Regions from separate parts of the Mongoliitalea daihaiensis genome, predicted to be linked through region 4. Evidence: riboswitches for the same ligand, from Rfam matches in the RefSeq annotation. Region 4 holds a riboswitch; each other region holds the start of a gene.
What was found. A riboswitch is a leader RNA that binds a small molecule or an ion and turns the genes downstream of it on or off. The one in region 4 is predicted to bind S-adenosylmethionine.

Region 1 (5,253 bases), 160 kb from region 4:
CGGTAAATTAACGATGACATTTCCTCAAAATGTTGGTCAGATTCCTCTTTATTACAACCATAAAAATACTGGGAGACCTCTTGCAGAAGGAAAGTGGTTTGAGAAATTCAGGTCCAATTATCTCGATGTGACTAATGAGCCACTGTATCCATTTGGATTTGGATTGAGTTATACTTCATTTCAGTATGGAGAAATGGAGTTTAATAAAGTGGAGCTGAAAGGAGATGATAAATTGTTAGTTAAAATTCCAGTGACCAATATAGGTCAATATAGTGGTCAAGAAGTTGTCCAGCTCTACATCAGAGATAAAGTTGCTAGTGTCACGAGGCCAGTCAAGGAGCTCAAAGGATTTCAGAAAATCCAATTAGAGATAGGACAGACCAAGCTGGTTGAATTTGAAATCACCGTGAAGCATTTGAAGTTTTATGACTATGACTTAAATTATGTTTGGGAATCTGGTGATTTTGAAATTATGATAGGAGGTGATTCTCAACAAGTAAAATCCAAAACAATTAGCTGGAAAAATTAGAAGACTATGAAGAACTACATGTCGATCATCTTTGCTCTGATATTGATCGGGTATACCAATGCCTTAATGGCCCAATCTTACACAATTGCAAGCTATAATATAAGGTTTGATAATCCTGGAGACACAGGTAATTTATGGAAAGATAGATTGCCCCATTTAGTTTCCTTGATCAATTTTCATGAGATAGCCATTTTTGGTACACAAGAAGGGCTGAATAATCAGCTTGAAGATCTTGCACAAAATTTAGGGTATGCATTTATAGGAAGTGGCAGAGATGATGGTGGAAATACAGGGGAGCATAGTGCAATATTTTATGATCCCCTCACATTTAAATTACTTCAAAAGGGAGACTTTTGGTTATCTGAAACTCCAACTATTCCAAGCGTCGGTTGGGATGCTGCCATGAATAGAATTTGCTCTTTTGGTCAATTTCAAACAGAGGAGGGGATCGTTTTTTGGGTATTCAATGCCCACTATGATCATGTTGGACAAAAAGCTAGAGAAGAAAGCAGTAAACTGATCATGGGAAAAATTAAAGAGCTTAATAGTAAGAACGATCCAGTTATTTTCATGGGAGATTTGAATGTGACACCTGATAACATAGCGTATAAGACCATCATTCAATCTGATTTTTTAAAGGATAGTTATGAGCTGTCAGAGCAAGCGCCTCATGGGCCTATCGGTACGTTTAATGCCTTTAACTGGGACATGATGCCCGATAGAAGGATTGATTATATTTTTGTCAGTGAGCAAATAGGTGTAACAAAATATGCTGTTTTGTCTGACAATTATGGAAAAAAATACCCCTCTGATCACTTTCCGGTTTTTGCAAGAATATGGTTCAAATAGACTCAATCAGGAGCCTTTAAATTTGCGTTAAGAGGATGAAGGGTTTGAATGAATCGGTACTAATTTTTGATGATGGAAATATTGATTTTTTATAACTTAGCTGAGCAAGTAGGCTTTCTTACTCGATCAACTAATCAATCCAAGAGCTCAAATACCCTCATAAACCTCGGCTGTTCGCTCATCAGTATATCAAGTGCTAAGGTTTGTCTCTGACCATCTTTTGTGATGGAAAATCCTATTCGGCTTTGGGGAGGAAATGAAAACAAACAAGAAACACAAGAAAAATCAATAGAGACTACACAACTTTTACAAATTATCCATTTTTTAAGTCTATCGACTATTTCTGTTTCAGATAGATTAGAAGGTAAGCTCCCTAGAAAAGCATCTACAGGAATCCCTATCTTATCTTGGTCATCTAGTAACAAAGGATTACAAAAAGCTGTGTCTAAAGTGCATATCAAAGGATCATTGCGGTGAAACAATTCGCAGGAACTTGTCAATAAAAAACAGAGTAAGAATAGTAGTTTGATTGGATTTTTCATCTGTCAACAGTCTGATTATAGCTAGTACGCATGAAAAGCATAATCCGCTACACCCCTGACCAAAAATCCCATAAATTCCCTACATGAATTACACAAATAAAGAGGGAATGCAAATCCCCATTATCTCCAGTCCGAGATTGCAAATCTCGGACAGCAGGCAGCGGGTGTTTTTCAAAGATTAATCGTCTATTTAACACGCACAATTACATCGCCGCTAACCATGTATCAATTTATATCGCGTCAGTACATATCACTCTCTACCCCTCAAAATCAATCTATTCCAATATCTTACCTCGACTTCTCCAACGCCCGCTCAATATCAGCAATAATATCATCCTGATGCTCCAGACCTACCGAAATCCGTACCAAACCATCGGTGATCCTTACCAGAGCACGCTCTTCCGGACTAAGTTTGCTATGAGTAGTGGAGGCAGGATGGGTGACAATGCTGCGGCTATCACCGAGATTGGGCGTGATAGAAATCATCTGTAACTGATCAATGAAGCGTTGGGCTCTCACCAAACCACCATGTAGATTGAGCGTGATGATACCGCCCCCCAATTTCATTTGCTTTTTTGCTAGCTCATACTGGGGATGGCTAGGAAGAAATGGATATTTGACAAATTCTATATCCTTACTTTCTTGGAAGTATGAAGCTACTGCCAATGCATTGCTGCAATGCCTGTCCATTCTCACGGCCAAAGTCTCCATGCTTTTTGACAACACCCAAGCATTGAAAGGAGACATAGAAGGTCCAGTGTGTCGGGTGAAGTAAGTGACTTCATCCATCAATTCCTTAGTTCCCAAAATCAATCCTCCCAACACTCGTCCTTGTCCGTCAATGAATTTTGTTGCTGAATGTGTCACTATATGGGCTCCCCATTTGGCAGGTTGCTGCAGATAAGGGGTGGCAAAGCAATTGTCGACCACCAAAATTAGGTTATGGGCAGCAGCAAATTTTCCAGCCCATTCCAAATCAATGATCTCCAAACCTGGATTGGATGGCGTTTCTAAAAAAAGCATTTTGGTAGTTGGCTGCACTAACTGATCCCAATTTTGATAGTCTGAAATATCCCCATAGGTGGAGGTTATGCCCCATTTAGGAAATACTTTAGTCAACAGTTGGTGTGTAGATCCAAATAAGGAGCGTGCAGCCAAGATATGGTCTCCCTGCTGTAAAAGAGATGCTATTGAACCAAACATTGCTGCCATTCCTGAGGCAGTGGCGATTCCCGCTTCCGTTTCTTCAGCCACGCATAATTTATGAATCAATTCTGCAGTATTAGGATTGGAGTATCGGGAATAGATATTTCCCTCCACTTCTTCGGCAAACAGTTGACGGGCTTCTTCTGCACTTTCAAAGGTAAAAGAAGAGGTCAATGAAATAGGGATGGAGTGCTCCCGTTGATTGGGATTACTAGGGATATTTCGGATAGCGTTGGTTTCAAAATTAGACATGGGATTGCTTAATCAATGAGTTATTGTTTTTTTTAAACTATGGAAGGATACTGGTAAGGGTAGGTGATGACGATCTAAATTACTCCTATACTCGCTTGCGCTTGTATGACGCCTGCTAGTAGATCCATTAAAAATACCGGTAAGATGTTCCGATAAAGGAAAGAAAGTAAGGTTGAAGGTAGTAATTGTTTTGTACATAATCGTCAATTTATAGTTCCCCTAGGGGCAGGTTTTGGCACCTTTTCCTTGAGGGGGAATGGTTGCCAGAGGGTCACGGAGCCTGGTCTCTTACCTCTTCTTTATAAATTCGATAAAGAATCTGGCACAAAGAAAAGGACAGTCTCCTTGAAAAGCAAATTTGTTAATGGCTTTTCAAGAGAATGTCCTTTGAATCTATATGATCAAAGAGTCTCGAAAGGCTAGTTGGTCATCGCTGGAATATCTTTCTTGGAATTGGTCTCCCGATCTCCTACTTCTAAAACTTCGTAGACCACAAATTTTGCAGCTCCTCTCCAAGGAAGTGGGCTCAGATATTCCTTGTAGCGTAGTTCCACAAAGCGACCACTTGCTCTTTCCAATTGCTGGGCTACTTCATCTCCTTGGGCACTGAATCTAAATTCATTACTTTGAAGAGCACCTGCCGATGGACTTTGAAAGCCATCCTGAACCAAGCGTCCTTCCCAAGTCTTAAAAACAAATCCTTTTTTTTCAAAATAATTGAGTGTTCCTCCTTTGACTCCTTCTCCGAATACGAAGAAATATCGCCAATATACCAAGGCTACCAATACGAGGATGATTATTGGAATGCTTACTTTTAAAAATTTTCCCATGATATGCTGTGTTTAAATTCCAATAAATGTAAGAAAAGCTGCTTTCATTTTACAATCTTAAAAACATTCTGTCCTCAAATTTTATTTCAATACCATGCAAATGTTTCAGTTTTCATCGGATCGTAATTTATTACCCGCCCAAGGGGAGGCCTTCTATTATCAAGCATTTTTCAGTGATGAACAGTGCAGGACTTATTGGCATCGTTTGACACAGGAAATTGCTTGGAAGCAAGAACCTATATGGATGTTTGGCAAACAAGTGATGCAACCTAGACTCACAGCTTTGTATGGTGATCCTGAGAGACCCTATGGATACTCTGGCATTGAAATGATTCCTGTTGCATGGACAGATTTTTTGTTAGAAATCAAAAAGGCCGTGGAGCAAGTGTCTGAGGAGACCTTCACCCATGTTTTATTGAATTATTACCGTCATGGGGCTGATAGTATGGGCTGGCATAGGGATAATGAAAAAGTTCTCGGAGAAAACCCAACTATTGCATCCGTAAGTTTTGGGGCATCCAGAGCATTTCAATTGCGGCACTATCAAACAAAATCGATGAAGCAATCTATAGCCTTGGAAAATGGATCGCTGCTCTTAATGAAGGGGGAGTGTCAGCACTATTGGGAACATCAAATCCCCAAAACCAAAAAGGTTTTGGGGGGTAGAATTAATTTAACTTTTCGAAAATTACTGTACTAACCATTTGTAGGTTCCATAACCTTCTTTATCCATATCTGCTAAGGGTATAAACTTCATAGCAGCAGAATTCATGCAATAGCGAAGATTGGTTGGTTCCGGCCCATCATTGAATACATGGCCTAAGTGTGATTCGCCTAATTTGCTTCGGACTTCCACTCGTAGCATACCATAAGTTGAGTCTGTCGGCTTGTCAATCAACCGAGCGTCAATTGGTTTAGTAAAAGAAGGCCACCCAGAATAACTTTCATATTTGTCGGCACTGCTGAATAGAGGAGCACCTGAAACAATGCAGACATAAATGCCTTTTTCTTTGTTATCATTGTACGTATTGTTCCAAGCGCGCTC
Region 2 (5,253 bases), 250 kb from region 4:
TCACCTACCACAGGATCTTCCAATATTTTCGGAAATCTACCCGACAACATCCACGTACTAAAGAATGGTGTCCAATCGATGTAAGATCTCAATAAAGACAAGTCCAAATCATCCAACACCGTAATCCCTGTCTGAATAGGTTTCACTGGATTGTAATGCTCCCAATCAATGAACACTGGATTATCTTTAGCTTGAGCGTAGGAAACCAATTGTTTCACTTGTTGTTTGGCCTCATGCTCTTCGCGCAAGCGTTGATAGGTTTCTTTAATCTGCAAATGGTAGGCTTCCTTCGTTTCTTCTGAAATCGACTCACCGGCAATTGGAACCGATTTGGAAGCATCCGTTACATGGATGACTGTGCCAGAGTATACAGGATCAATCTTTACAGCTGTGTGTATACGGGATGTAGTAGCTCCACCAATCAGTAAAGGAATCTTTAAGCCTTGTCGCTCCATCTCAGCTGCCACATTGACCATTTCATCCAATGAAGGGGTTATCAAACCTGAAAGACCAATGATATCCACCTTGTTTTTAATAGCCTCATCGATGATTTTTTGAGCCTCTACCATTACTCCTAAATCGATGATATGATAACTGTTACAAGCCAACACAACTCCCACGATATTTTTCCCTATATCGTGTACGTCCCCCTTGACAGTAGCTAACAAAATCTTCTTCACACTGCTTTGTTCAGCATTAAAATCAGCGTCCCCAGCTTTGGGCATAAAGGGCTCAAGGTAGGCTACGGCTTTTTTCATCACCCGTGCAGATTTTACCACCTGCGGCAAAAACATTTTACCTTCGCCAAAGAGATCACCCACCACATTCATCCCATCCATCAACGGCCCTTCGATGACTTTCAATGGATTTACATATTTCACACGGGCCTCCTCTGTATCTTCAATAACATGGTCAATGATTCCTTTGATTAGCGCATGTTCAATTCTTTTTTCTACATTATCTGAGCGCCAAGCCTCATTGACTACCTCTTTTTTACCAGCTGATTTGACTGTTTCGGCAAACTCCAACAAGGCTTCAGTCGCGGTATCCTTTCGATCAAAAAGTACATCTTCTACCTTTTCCAATAAATCCTTTGGAATATCATCGTATACTTCCAACATCGTGGGATTGACAATTCCCATATCCATTCCATGTTTGATAGCATGGTACAAAAATGCCGCATGCATGGCTTCCCGTACTCGGTCATTGCCACGGAAAGAAAAACTGACATTACTCACCCCTCCACTGACCTTTGCTCCAGGGAGATTTTGCTTGATCCATTGAGTAGCCAAGAAAAAATCCAAAGCGTTGCGTCTATGTTCTTCCATGCCGGTAGCTACCGGGAATATATTCGGATCAAAGATGATGTCATGTGGATTGAAGTTGACCACCTCCACCAACAAATCATAACTGCGTTTACATATCTCCACTCTCCGCTCGTATGTATCAGCTTGGCCTTTTTCATCAAAAGCCATCACTACCACCGCTGCTCCAAATTTCTTGATGGTTTTTGCTTGATGAATGAATTCCGCTTCTCCATTTTTCAAACTGATGGAATTCACAATACTCTTCCCTTGCACACATTTCAATCCTGCCACAATAATCTCCCATCTAGAAGAATCAATCATAATAGGAATACGGCTGATTTCCGGTTCGGAAGCAATCAAATTTAAAAAGCGTGTCATAGCAGCCACTCCATCCAACATCCCTTCATCCATACACACATCCAAGACCTGTGCTCCACCTCTAACCTGATCCAAAGCCACATCCAAGGCCTCATCGTATTGACTGTTGAGAATCAAACGGGCAAATTTTTTGGAGCCTGTCACGTTGGTTCGCTCTCCTACGTTGACAAAATTGATTTCAGGTGTGAAAACCAATGGCTCCAAACCAGATAATTTCAAAACTTGACTATTTCTGATCTTACTCATCACGTTCTACTTCAAATGTTCTTCTTCGGGGACTATAATTAGCCGCTATACTTGCAATCGCCTGAATATGCTCTGGAGTAGTCCCACAACATCCCCCCAAAATATTCACAAAGCCTTCTTTCAAAAAGACCTCAATCTGATCTGCCATTTCTGTTGCGCCCTGATCATATTGACCAAATTCATTGGGTAACCCTGCATTGGGATATGCAGATACCAGAAATGGAGCATTTTCAGCCAAAACCTTCAGATATGGTCTCAGTTCTTTGGCGCCCAAGGCACAATTTAATCCTACTGAAAACAGAGGCACATGAGATACAGAGATTAAAAAAGCCTCAGTAGTTTGCCCAGAAAGCGTTCGTCCCGAAGCATCTGTAATAGTGCCAGAAATCATGACAGGAATCCCACCCTCTTCGGGATTTAAAGGAATGTTTCGCTGCTCAAAGACTTCTTGAATTGCATACAATGCCGCTTTTGCATTGAGTGTATCGAAAATGGTTTCCACCAATAAGATATCTGATCCCCCATCCAACAATCCTTTTACTTGTTCTTCATAAGCAGTTACCAATTGATCGAATGTAATCGCACGATACCCTGGGTCGTTGACATCCGGAGAAAGAGATGCAGTCCTATTGGTTGGACCCAATGCACCTGCTACAAACCGAGGGCAAGCTGGATTTTTAGCTGAAAATTCATCCGCAACTTCTCGGGCAATTTTGGCTGATTCAAAATTGATCGTATACGCCAGCTGAGAAAGTCCATAATCTTCCTGTGCAATGGATGTTCCTGAAAACGTGTTGGTTTCGATGATATCTGCACCTGCTTCAAAATAAGCAGCATGGATTGCCTTGATGATGTCAGGTCGGGAAAGGGACAACAAGTCATTATTCCCTTTCAATGGTTTGGGATGATTGGCTAGTTCGGGCGTTCTGAAATCCTGTTCCGATAGCTTGTAGCGCTGAATCATGGTGCCCATGGCTCCATCTAAGATCAAGACTTTTTGTTGCGCAAGTGATAATAACTGTTCCGTTCTGTTTTTCATAATCGTTCATAAAAAGCTTATACGAGTAGAACCGGAAGATAAAAAGAGAATCAACCGCTCATCTTTTTCCGGCATTTCCGGAAGGGGAGTTAGCACCTTGAATACAGGTTGCTAAGACGTCATAGGGCCCATCCCTCAGTCTTTCTCGATAAGCAAGCTCAAAAGTACGGACAAAAGGTGAATTTATTGGACTTTTTTACAAAATTATACCTTCAAAAAAATGAAATCTTCAAAATTGAGGAGAAACATTGCTTAAATTGTAAATAAAAAAAACATCCCATGAGATATTTGATTATAATAGGGCTCTTTATTCTTGGTTGTACACCAAATAATGATGGTGTAACACGAACTCCAAGCTCACCTGCAGCTGAAAATAATACCTGGGACGCGGAGGCAAAACTCCAAGAACTGGGAATTTTCCTACCTGAACTTTCCACACCCCTTGCAAATTACGTACATGTTGTTCGGACAGGAAATCTCCTATTTTTAGCTGGGAAAGGACCTCAACTTCCAGAAGGAGGGTATATACTAGGAAAAGTTGGAAAGGATCTAAGTATAGATGAAGGAAGAGAAGCTGCAAGATTGACCGGCATTGCACAATTAGCCGTATTGAAGGCAGAACTTGGAGATTTGAATCGAGTAAAACAAATTGTGAAGGTATTCGGCATGGTCCATGCTGACAGTGATTTCACTCAGCACCCACAAGTAATCAATGGATTTTCCGATTTGATGGTAGATGTTTTTGGGGAAAAGGGAAAACATGCCCGATCCGCTGTCGGCATGAACTCCCTTCCATTAGGTTTTGCTGTAGAGATCGAACTGATCGTAGAAGTAGAGGACTAAGGCCTGATACCAATACTGAATTGCACATAGGGATTGCTCATGTAAGAGCTCATACCTAGATCTCCTAATCTGTAGGCACCTATAGGCTGCTCGTATCCTGCATGTACTGCTGCAAATAATTTAAAGAATTTACCTAAAGCCAGCGGAAGCCCATATCCAAGATATACCTCTGGCTTGACCATCAATCCCCTGCCTGTAAGTCTCCCATCAAAATTGGGGTTTTCAAACAACGTAGGAAAATCCGGTTTGGATGGGTTTATCAAGGTATAGCGAAGATTTCCATATCCAAGACCTCCCAGAACACCCATTTCAATGTTTTTGAATTCAAAAAACTTTTTCCCTAGATTGGCATAAAGTCGGACGGAGTTGAGGGTATGATTGTACTGTTCATTGGCTTGTCCACTCATGCCGAGGTTATACAAATCGACTCCATATAACCAATCTTTGTTATATCCAAGAACCTTCAATCCCCAATTATTTGGTCTGCCTCCAAAGGTATTTAGGCCGTTCTCTGCTAATTTTTCATTGAGATTTGTAGGACTGGTAAAATTCATACTTCCCAAAAAATGAACCCCTATATCGGCATCTTTATAAAAGTAATTATGATCTGGGATAGATATCCCTGCCCCCACTCGCAAAAACGCTCCACTCTGCGTAGAGCTAAAACTCATGCCATTGAGTTTCCATGAATCTTCAAATGGTGAAAAGGAATACCCAAACTTCGCAATCAGTTCCAAGGCTTCATTTCTTCCAGGGATCGGAAAATCATATGCTAAATGAAAACCGAATTCTGTTAGAAAACCTGTCAAATTCAAACTACCACGGTGAATATCTCCATCTCTCAAAATAAATCCTTGCCTTGGGTCTGTCATAAACTGATTAAAAGTTGATGGCTCCTCGGGATTAATCATTTGAAAATTCAATGAGCCAGTTCCAATAGCCATGTAATGAATCAATTGAAACCTTCCCTCTTCGGTAAAAGAAAAACCCACGTTTAGCATCGCCCGCGAGGTTCGGTAACCGATTTGATAATCATCAAAGTCTGCTCGAGGGCTCGTACTTTGGATTACTTCAAGGCCTAAAATAAAATCATTGAACCGGGCCATATACCCAATTGTATAATTGGAGTACCCCTTTCTCAAAGAACTTAACCCTTTGTCTTCCAATAGATTATTAAACTCCCTCAAATTAGCACTAGTCGTCCCAATAGTTCCATAAAAAGTCGAACGATTGCTCAAATTACTTTGGGCATGTAGTTCGTGGAAAAACAAAAGACTGATTAGAAGCCCTACAATTTTTTTCATCGCACCAATTTTGTACTCAAAAATACGCCTAATGTTGGGCAAACATCAAGAATTACTCAAATTATGTTGCAAGTGTTTGACCAGTTTAGCATACATGCTGTCAGGATTAAAAGGTTTAGGCACATAATCGTTCATT
Region 3 (5,253 bases), 1.1 Mb from region 4:
TCAATTTCTTAACTTACTCAATAAAATCAGAAAACTAATCTTGTAAATGTATTTAATTCAACCAGTAGCAATTAAATTCATATGAAATTATCAAAACCTCTAAGCTTTCTAACTTTCCTTTTAATCTTGGTTTTTATTAGTGATAAAAAATATAATCAGCATTCCGACGATTTGAACTGGGTATTTCTTTCCTTAATTTTAATTGCAAGTATCTCTGCATTAGGTTTTAAAGTGAAAGAAGGTGGTTTGTCGAAAAGAAGTTTATATGTTATTCTATTTTCTACACTTGGTTCATTTGTAATTTTGTCGTATTTCTTAATGTATGGATAAGTTACTTCTGCACTTATTCGCATCTTTAGTTTTGTTTAGCCGTATGTTCTTTCTTAGCTTGGGAGAAGAAACCAAATTTCTTTGATTGACTTCTGTTAAGTTTAGATCATGTCTATCGTATCTTTTTAAAAAATTAAATCTTTGTTGAAAAATATACTTTCATTGCTGTTTATAATTCCATTTGCCATTTCTTGTACTTTGTCAGATAGAAATGTAGAGCAACATACTATTTCTACTATTTCATTAGATAATTTGAGTTCTAATATGCTTGATGTGGGAAGCTTAAGGCTAGTTAGGTTAAAAGAAAATCAATTCTCTCAAATCGTGAATGTAGAAAAAGTAATTCATGCTGATGAGGACTTTATTATTAGTGATAAATCATATAGTAAAGCTGTTTTTATTTATGATTTAAATGGAGAATATATCAATCACATTCATGAACATGGTGTAGGTCCAAAAGAATTTAAATTCATACAAGAAGTAATTTGGGATGAAGAACATCAAAAACTTTGGATAATACCAATGGATTTGCCAAAGGAAATGGTTTACGATCCCAAAGGTAGTTTTATAGAAGAGTTCAAGGTAAGTCCTAATTCCTATGTAAAAGAATTTGTGGTCTTTGGTAAAGATAGATTTACTTTGAATCTGTCACATATGGATTTTAGTGATAATGTTGTTTTGCATAAAAAGCTTGGCTTAGATAAAAGTTGGGTCCCTTTTGACGAAAAGCTAGATAATTCACCGATTGTAAATGTAAATTCTCTCTTTAAATCAGGTGATCGTGCCATTTTTTCCATTGGAGCAAGAGATACTATTTACGAATACAATCATAAAACAGAGGAGGTTTCTGTCAAATTTGCTGTGGATTTTGGGAGGAGAAAAATTCCTAATGATTATTTTTCCTTACCATATGAAGAACAGTTCCAGCAATTTTGGAATTCAAACTCTTTGGCTGGTATAAATGATCTTTATGAAGTGGGAAAATATATCACTTTTATGGGGTTAAGTTCTGAAGGATTTGAAGTATTTATTTATGATATGAAAAATGAAGTTTTATATGACTCCAAAAATTTGTTTTCTGAACATTTGAAAGGAGCTTATATTGAGAGGATTCTAGGAGTAACAAAAGAAGGTGAATTTATCGGAACTTTGAATTCAAAAGACATTAAAAGCATCAAGGAAACTCGTCCGATAAAGAAAAACTTCGAAAGCTTTGATGATATCGATAGGGAAGATAAAGTTTTGGTGCTGTTTTCTTTTAAGTAAAAAATTTTTAAAAAATATACACACATAGTATACTGGAGTACCCTATGAAGTCTTGTAACTGGACATTTCTCAAGGCAGCTATAAAGCCTTAGGTAAAACACCCCATTACCCATACCACATCGAAGATGGGCATTATTTCGTAAAGTTAGAGACCGACTAGCGTGTAGCTATTTTGCGCTTACCCATTTATTAGAAAAGTACACCTGTCAGGAGATGTATACGCTGACAGGTGTATTTTTTTGCATTTAGAGCTTATCAAAAGCCTGCTGGAAATCTTCTTTGATATCTTCAATGTGCTCGATTCCCAAAGATACCCGAAGCATGGTTGGAGTTACTCCCGCAGCCGTTTGTTCTTCTTGGCTTAGTTGCTGATGGGTGGTTGCAGATGGTTGAATGATCAAGGTTTTTGCATCGCCTACATTTGCCAGGTGAGAGACCAATTTCAATTCACTGATAAACTGGCTGGTGCTTTCTTTATCACCTTTTAGTTCGAAGCTCAACACTCCTCCAAAGCCATGAGTCAGGTATTTTTTGCCGAGTGCATGATGGGGAGAGGAAGGGAGTCCGGGATAGTTTACTTTCTGCACTTTTGGATGGTTTTCCAGCCAAGTTGCCAATGCCAAAGCATTCTCTACGGTTCGTTGCACCCGCAGGGAGAGAGTTTCCAGTCCTTGTAGCAACAAAAAGGAATTGAAGGGGCTTAAGGCTGGTCCAAAGTCTCTCAATCCTTCTACTCTGGTCCTCATGGCAAAGGAAATATTGGGTAATCCCAATGGATTGTTTTCTCCAAACACTTCCCAGAAATTCAATCCATGATAGCCCTCTGATGGTTCGGAGAATTGTGGGAATTTGCCATTACCCCAATTGTAATTTCCTCCATCGACGATGATGCCGCCTATGGAAGTTCCGTGTCCTCCAATCCACTTGGTGGCAGAGGAAGTGACGATATTGGCTCCGTGCTTAATTGGCTGGCATAAATAGCCTCCTGCTCCAAAGGTGTTATCCACCACCAAGGGTAAGTCGTATTTCTGGGCCAGTTTGGCAAAGGCTTCGAAGTCTGGGATATTGAATTCAGGATTCCCGATGGTTTCCAGATAGATAGCTTTGGTATGTTCATCAATCAATGGTTCGAAATCTTCTGCATTGTTCCCTTTGGCGAATTTGGCAGTGATGCCGATTCTTTTGAAAGCCACTTTAAACTGATTGTAGGTACCGCCATAGAGCGAAGGGCTGGAGACAAAGTTTTCTCCTGCCTGAATGATATTATTCAAGGCCAAGAATTGAGCTGCCTGTCCTGAGGAAGTTGCCACCGCTGCTACTCCACCTTCCAACGCTGCGAGTCGCTGCTCGAAGACATCTGTGGTGGGGTTCATGATACGGGTATAGATATTCCCGAACTCTTTTAGCGCAAACAAATTTGCGCCGTGTTCAGCGGAATTGAACACGTAGGAGGTGGTTTGATAAATGGGGACCGCTCTGGAATTGGTTGTTGGGTCGGGGTTCTGTCCTGCATGTAGCTGCAAGGTTTCAAATCGATAAGCCATGGATATTGAAGTTTAAATTTATGATTATTAGTTAACTATGGTCCGAAAACCTAGATGTTATCGTGCAAGCCAATCGTTGATACCGTTAATCTGTAATCAAGATGAAGCCAAGTGAATAAGAAAGGGTAGTAAGCAATGTATATCATATGGTCAAGAATTTATAGTTCCAAGGAATGCTTGGTGGGAATTGGCACCTTTTCGATAGTTCGATTGGTTGCCAGAGGGTCGTAGAGCCCATCTCTCGCCTCTTCTGTATAAATCCCAACACCTAAAAAGTGAAAGGATGATGCAAAGAAAGGAATGCTTAGACACAAATGCAAATAAAAGTCTACAAAAATTATAGAGTTTATGTATTTTATTTAAAATAGGATGTTTTTATGCAGTAAATGCCTAAGCTAACCTGTTTTTCACGGGAACTTTTGAGATTCGATTTTTATTTTACTGCTTTATTCCCCACTTTTAAGATTCAAAAAAATCTAGCCATGGAGCTCCAACTATCCACCCCTGCCTTATTATTTTCTGCGATTACGTTGATGATGCTGGCTTTTACAAACCGCTTTTTGGCCATTGCTAATCTCATACGGGGATTGCACAAAAAATACTTGGAAAATCCCGAGCAGGAGATAATTATTGAGCAAATTCACAACTTGAAAAAGCGCTTGAGCATGATCAAATACATGCAGTTGTGCGGAGTCTTGAGTTTCTTGCTCTGTGTGATATGTATGTTTCTTATTTTTATTGACGCCCAAGAGGCTGCAGATTATGTATTTATTGGCAGCATGTTGGCTTTATTGGTGTCTTTAGGAATTTCTATGGTGGAAATCCTGATTTCAACTCAAGCGCTGACCTTAGAAATTCAGGATATGGAATCTGCATTTCAAAAAAGGTCCTCAAGCTTTTGGTTTAAAAAAGATAAAAACGATGAATAAATTACTGATTATAGGGTTCTTTTTGCTTGTATCTTGCAAGGAGGCCGCGGTTACACAAGCTCAAGAAGCTTGGGGCGGAGAACGTTTAAAAACAATTGTCTTAACAAATTTACAAGAAACTGAGGATTTTTATACTTGGTCTTCGGATAGAATTCCTATGGTTTCCGCCCATCGGGGAGGCCCATATCCGGGCTTTCCAGAGAATTCTTTGGAGGCTTTCGAAAACACCTTGAAGCATACTCCATCCATCATAGAATTTGATGTAGCATTGACCAAGGACTCGGTGTTAGTCTTGATGCATGACAATACCTTGGATCGGACCACTACTGGTAAAGGACGAGTTATTGACCACACCTATGAAGAAATTCAAGACTTATTCTTGGTGGATAAAGAAGGAACGGTGACTGACTTTAAAGTACCAACCTTGGAAGAAGTTTTAGCTTGGGGGAAAGGAAAAAGCTTGTTTACAGTAGACATCAAGCGGGAGGTTCCTTTTGAAATGATTGTAGATGCCATCAAAAGGCATGAAGCTGAACCATATGCAGCTGTCATCACTTACAGTTTGGAAGCAGCACAACAAATCCATCGCCTGCATTCAGACTTGATGTTGTCGGTGAGTATCCGAAATGAGGAGGAACTTGCACGTTTCCAAGCTTCAGGCATTCCTGTAAACCGTTGGATTGCATTTACAGGGACCTCCGAGCGATCAGCGGCATTCAATCAGCAGTTGCACGAACTCGGGGTGTTTACCATCTTAGGCACCCTAGGCAACTTAGACCGAAGCGCCATTGCTAGAGGAGATCAGTTGTATGTTGGTTTTGTACAAAATGGTGCGGATATCTTGGCTACTGATAGACCCATTGAAGCAGCAAAGGCAATTGAAGGATTGATACCTATGCAGAGTTTGAAGGGGAAGTATTTTGGTCAATAGGATAGTTGTGAAGAGACAAGAAACAAGATGCAAGAATCAAGTTGCAGAAACAAGATGCAAGAATCAAGAATCAAGACAGGGGCGTGTAGAGAACTGACGGTTATGGTTTACGACTGTGCTGTTCGAGATTTGCAATCTTGAACTAGAGATAATGAGGATTTGTAATCCTCTAAGGGGGATCGAATTAATGAGAAGGAAAATTTCGAATCATGAATGTTGAACGCTGAATGATGAACGTTGGATCGGTACTAAC
Region 4 (5,253 bases):
ATCTATTCGATATGTATGAAAAGATTACGGGGGTCAACACTTATAGCTCCCCCATGCTGATATCACCGTCCGCTCATTTCTCGATGGGAGGATTATGGGTAGATTACGAATTACAAAGCACCATCCCGGGTTTATTTGTTCTAGGAGAAGCAAATTTTGCAGATCATGGAGCCAATAGGCTAGGTGCCAACTCCCTGCTACAAGCATGTGTGGATGGGTATTTTATTGCTCCGCATACAGTCATGAATTACCTAGCAGGGGAAAAGCCTTCCGAAACTCCACATCATGAATTTGGCACTATCGAACGCTTAGAAACCGAAAAACGAATCCAACGATTGCTTCAGATCGGCGGTAATAAAACTGCCGAACAATTCCACAGAGCATTAGGAACCATCCTTACCAAAGAATGTGGGCTAGCTCGTGAAAAATCCGTCATGGAAGCAGGACTTGAAAAAATCAAAGCCCTGCAACAAGAATTCTACACCCATTTAAAAGTCCCCGGTAATGCCAAACAATTGAACATGGAATTGGAAAAAGCCGCCCGAGTTGAAGACTATTTAGAACTTGCTCAGTTAATCTTCCACGATGCTTTGCAACGCGAGGAATCCTGTGGCGCACACTTTAGAGTAGAACATCAAACTCCCGGAGGAGAAGCCAAAAGGGATGATTTAAACTATCAATTTGTATCTGCATGGGAATATGCAGATGGCAACTTTAAACTCCACAAGGAAGACTTACATTTTGAATTTATCAAACCACAAGAACGTACCTACACCTGATGATGAAACTAACATTAAAAATATGGAGACAAGCATCCAATGTATCCAAAGGATCATTTGAAACGTATGAGTTGATTGATTTACATCCAGAGATGTCAGTACCAGAGATGTTGGATGTGTTAAATGAGCAGCTCATTTTGGAAGGCAAGGAACCTGTAGCATTTGACTCAGATTGTAGAGAAGGTATCTGTGGACAATGTGGCTTTGTTATCAATGGAAATATTCATAGCCCGGAAAAAGGTGTGACTACTTGTCAAACCCATTTGAGAAGTTTTAAAAGTGGAGAAACTTTAGTCATCGAGCCTTTCCGTGCCAAAGCCTTCCCCATCAAAAAAGACCTTTGTATAGACCGGAGAGCTTTTGATCGTATCATCATGGCCGGTGGCTACATCAGTGTCAATACAGGGCAAGCTCCTGAAGCTAACAGTACCCGAATCTCACATGAATTAGCCGAAGAAGCTTTTGACTCAGCTGCATGTATCGGTTGTGGTGCTTGTGTAGCTATGTGTAAAAATGCCAGTGCAGCTCTCTTTACAGGGGCCAAAATCAGTCATTTAGCCATGTTGCCACAAGGAAGTGTAGAAGCTGGTAAGCGCGTCAAATCCATGGTAGCTCAAATGGATGCGGAAGGCTTTGGCTCTTGCACCATGACCAAAGCCTGTGAAGCAGTCTGTCCACAAGGGATTTCTGTTGCGAATATCGTACGGATGAATTCAGAATATTGGAAAGCTTAAAAAAATATTTAGTAATCGTTGGATAATCCAAATTCCAACTATTACTTTGCAGTATCCTTTCACTTTTTAGTGCTTGGATTTATATAGAAGAGGCGAGAGACAGGCTCTGAGACCCTCTGGCAACCATCCGTGTGGAAAGGTGCCAATTCCTGCCGATTGGAATATCTCCCTTCGGAACTATAAATTCAACAGTTATGATACGTATACCCATACAGCATTAACACATCTTATTCAAAAGCAAACGATTAATCCTATTCGTTTCTTCCATTGGCTTTGGGCCAATCGCATTTACTTGTGTTACATCTTCTTAGTTTACCTTTCCCATGAATTTGATCAGCAGTTATTATACCATCGATATGAGTCAAGATACCTTTATCCATCGTGAATCCTTTACACTAGAATCCGGAGAAGTTTTACCCGAATTTGAGTTATCCTATACGACCATGGGTAATCTCAATGCTTCCAAAGACAATGTGATATGGGTTATCCATGCATTAACAGGCGATGCAAAGGTATCAGATTGGTGGAGTGGACTCATCGGTGAGGACCGCTTCTATGATCCATCCAAGCATTTTATTATCTGTGCTAATTTATTGGGTTCCAGTTATGGCAGTACCTCTCCCCTTTCAGTGAACCCAATTACCGGAGATTTCTATTATTATGACTTCCCGCATGTCACACCCCGAGATATGGCGAATTCTTTGGACTTGCTGAGACAACATCTTGAAATTGAGAGCATAGACACCATTATTGGTGGTTCCTTGGGAGGTCAAGTAGGATTGGAATGGTCATATCTCCTCCAAGATCGAGTTAGACACAGCATTATCATAGCATCTAATGCCAAAGCTACGCCATGGATACGGGGCTTTAACGAAACGCAGCGAATGGCCATCGCTTCTGATTGTACCTGGGGCGAACGGCAGCCAAATGCTGGCAAAGAAGGCCTCAAGACAGCACGCGCCATAGCCATGCTTTCCTATCGGCATCCCAAAGATTTTGAACTCAAACAAGAAGATCAAGAAGAAAAACTGGACAACTACCGCATCTCCTCTTACCTCCAATACCAAGGTCAGAAACTTTCCCAGCGCTTCAATGCTTTTTCTTACTGGGCCTTGAGCAAATCGATGGACTCCCATGACTTGGGAAGAAAAAGAGGCGGACTGACATTAGCCTTACAACAAATACCTAGCAAGGTTTTGGCCATTGGGGTGGATACCGATATGCTGTTTTTAAAGGAAGAATCCCAATTCATTGCTAAGAATGTACCCAAAGGAACCTATCGGGAAATTAGCTCTCATTTGGGACATGATGCATTTCTTATAGAATATGAACAAATGAGTTATATTCTCAGTAGTTTCTATTTAGAAGATACGCTTTGAGGGTTACTTGGTAATCAAAAGCTCGAAGACCAATACGCCCTCTTCTATATCCGCTCGGTTGGGATGTGTCGTGCAAACCCACATTCCTGCCAGATCGGAATAAAGTAATTGAGGATTGTAGGAATTTGAAGGAAACAAGAATTCACCTTGCTTTTCATAGGTAGAGTTCACCAAAATCATTCCCCATTTGGAAGGAATAAATTCCATTCCAAAAACCTCTTCTTCAGGTTTTTCCTCAAACTTTACAATTCTAGCAAGCAATTGCTGTTTTGGTAATGGAAAGAGCTCCCAATAAGCATCTGAATAATTTAACAACCGCATAATTTCATCCATATCTTCAAAAATATCTTTTGAAGAGGAAGGAGGCATAGGGGAAAATTGACTAAAAGAAACTTCTTTTTGCAGCAATTCTCCTTCTTGGAAGGCCCAAATATCCTTAAAATTGTGATTGATGATTACTGCACCATTCAGTCCTCTAAATAAGGTAGGCATGATATTTTTATTCAGGTTAGTTCCTAAAAAATCGGTAGAGTAAGTGGAAACAACACTGATTTCATTCGATTCCAAATCCAAACGAAGCAAATTAGGTGTTTTTTGAATTTCTTCTACACTTAAGGTATTCCAAGCAAATGTCAACGGTGCCGCAGGAAAGTAAATACTAGATTCCTCCACAATAAAATTAAAATTCAAAAGTGAAACATTTTGAGCCAAAAGCCTCTCAGTGGGTATAGAAACCCGTTGAAGAATAGTGCCTTCTGCATCGAATTGAATTAGTTTATCGCCAAAAGTCGAAACCCAAAATGACTCATCATACCCCCATTGAATATCCTGTCTAGGTCCGTCTAAACCATCTGGACCATCTTCTTCTAACTTGATAACCAAAGGAGATGCATCCTCAATGTCCTTATAAATGGCAATTTCCGAAGTAGGATTGTTAATCACTAAGATGTTGCCAGCGGGCGACACCCTCCATCCAAGATTAAACTGTCCCCAACCTTCTGGTAACTGGAGCTGCTTGGTTTGTCCTGTCAATTCAAAAATGAGCGCATCGATTTTGTCGGATTTAGTACCACAGGATAGCAGCAGCAATCCAATTACAGCGAAGAAAAAGTGTCGAATCATCGTTTTTAATTTAAATTTAAAAATTAAGTTTCAACTATGCAACTAATTTTTTAACCACTTACATGTACAGACATAAGCTCAAACAAATTTCATTGGACAAATCTTACTTTTTTACTAGTTTAATCCCATGAAATTCACACAAATCAAAGAAATTTGCTTGTACATTTCCGATTTGGATTTGGCAGAGGATTTCTATGGTGACACGTTGGAAATGCCCATGATTTCAAAAGTAAGTGGAAGGCATATTTTCTTTCGCTGTGGTACTTCTGTCTTACTATGCTTTATTCCTGAGGTGACAGCTAAAGAGACTTCACTCCCAGCGCATTATGCTAAAGGCAAGCAGCACATCGCATTCGAAGTCAATAAAAAAGATTATCTACAAACAAAATCAAAGCTATTGGCTAAGGGCATCAATATCACACATGAACAAGGCTGGAGAGATAATCTTCAAAGTTTTTATTTTGAAGACCCTTTTGGGCACGTATTGGAGATCGTACCCAAAGGAATTTGGGAATATTAGGGCATTACCTGCAAAAACTTTCGGGGAAGGTTTACTAGCATATTTTGAGCAATCCCTGGAATGCGGATGATGAAATAGTCCTTATTCCCTTTATTGATGCACTCCCCTTCCATTCCTTCCAAAGCACCTCCTACAATTTTCACTAGCTGACCTTTTTCTATTTCACCAGATTCGGTCTCAACTGCTACACCTGTTTCCAAAATCCGTTGAATGGTTTTGATTTCTTCCTCTCGTACAGTAGCATGCTCACCTGCAAAATGAACAAACTTCACAGCACCAGGTACCTGCAAGGATTCCCAAAGATTGGTTCTGCTTGTTTTAACAAACAAATACCCATTGAATAGGGCTTTTTGAACTTTCTTTTTACGATCAGACCATTGACGCAACTCTTCTATCAATGGCAAGTACACTTCCAATCCTTTTTCTTGTAATCGTTGCGCCACTTTCTTCTCCGCTCGGGAGGTTGTATATAGCACAAACCAATTCAAATCACTCATAATTTTTATTCCTAGCAGCTTCAAAAGTAATCAAAAAAGAAGTCTCTTTCCACGTCCTTAAAAGTAAAAAACCCTTGAGCTATTATCTCAAGGGTTTAAACAATTAAAAACCACCAACCTTTATTAAATCATGTTATTTAAATCTGCGAATAAGCATATTCAGTTTGTCCGCCAACAAATACATGACAGGTACAATTACTAACGTAAGGAAGGTTGCAAAGG

Region 1: another riboswitch for S-adenosylmethionine. It lies ahead of IPZ59_RS11180 (trans-sulfuration enzyme family protein); the one in region 4 lies ahead of IPZ59_RS11850 (homoserine O-acetyltransferase family protein).
Region 2: another riboswitch for S-adenosylmethionine. It lies ahead of IPZ59_RS12985 (homocysteine S-methyltransferase family protein); the one in region 4 lies ahead of IPZ59_RS11850 (homoserine O-acetyltransferase family protein).
Region 3: another riboswitch for S-adenosylmethionine. It lies ahead of IPZ59_RS07410 (O-acetylhomoserine aminocarboxypropyltransferase/cysteine synthase family protein); the one in region 4 lies ahead of IPZ59_RS11850 (homoserine O-acetyltransferase family protein).

Annotation. Positions count from the first base shown of each region.
Region 1 is NZ_CP063779.1:2,658,742-2,663,994, forward strand. It holds gene bglX (beta-glucosidase BglX) at 1-529, shown strand, start outside; gene IPZ59_RS11170 (endonuclease/exonuclease/phosphatase family protein) at 536-1,378, shown strand; gene IPZ59_RS11175 (hypothetical protein) at 1,604-1,855, shown strand; gene IPZ59_RS11180 (trans-sulfuration enzyme family protein) at 2,209-3,378, opposite strand; SAM riboswitch class I at 3,584-3,686, opposite strand; gene IPZ59_RS11185 (hypothetical protein) at 3,798-4,208, opposite strand; gene IPZ59_RS11190 (alpha-ketoglutarate-dependent dioxygenase AlkB family protein) at 4,309-4,908, shown strand; gene msrB (peptide-methionine (R)-S-oxide reductase MsrB) at 4,897-5,253, opposite strand, start outside.
Region 2 is NZ_CP063779.1:3,066,162-3,071,414, reverse strand. It holds gene metH (methionine synthase) at 1-1,931, opposite strand, end outside; gene IPZ59_RS12985 (homocysteine S-methyltransferase family protein) at 1,924-2,970, opposite strand; SAM riboswitch class I at 3,026-3,125, opposite strand; gene IPZ59_RS12980 (RidA family protein) at 3,250-3,813, shown strand; gene IPZ59_RS12975 (hypothetical protein) at 3,810-5,117, opposite strand; gene IPZ59_RS12970 (PAS domain S-box protein) at 5,163-5,253, opposite strand, start outside.
Region 3 is NZ_CP063779.1:1,745,143-1,750,395, forward strand. It holds gene IPZ59_RS07405 (6-bladed beta-propeller) at 475-1,596, shown strand; gene IPZ59_RS07410 (O-acetylhomoserine aminocarboxypropyltransferase/cysteine synthase family protein) at 1,842-3,140, opposite strand; SAM riboswitch class I at 3,296-3,401, opposite strand; gene IPZ59_RS07415 (DUF2721 domain-containing protein) at 3,623-4,069, shown strand; gene IPZ59_RS07420 (glycerophosphodiester phosphodiesterase family protein) at 4,062-5,000, shown strand.
Region 4 is NZ_CP063779.1:2,819,443-2,824,695, reverse strand. It holds gene IPZ59_RS11860 (fumarate reductase/succinate dehydrogenase flavoprotein subunit) at 1-779, shown strand, start outside; gene IPZ59_RS11855 (succinate dehydrogenase/fumarate reductase iron-sulfur subunit) at 782-1,513, shown strand; SAM riboswitch class I at 1,590-1,699, shown strand; gene IPZ59_RS11850 (homoserine O-acetyltransferase family protein) at 1,837-2,892, shown strand; gene IPZ59_RS11845 (DUF4221 family protein) at 2,896-4,014, opposite strand; gene IPZ59_RS11840 (VOC family protein) at 4,142-4,534, shown strand; gene IPZ59_RS11835 (UpxY family transcription antiterminator) at 4,531-5,031, opposite strand; gene IPZ59_RS11830 (efflux RND transporter permease subunit) at 5,165-5,253, opposite strand, start outside.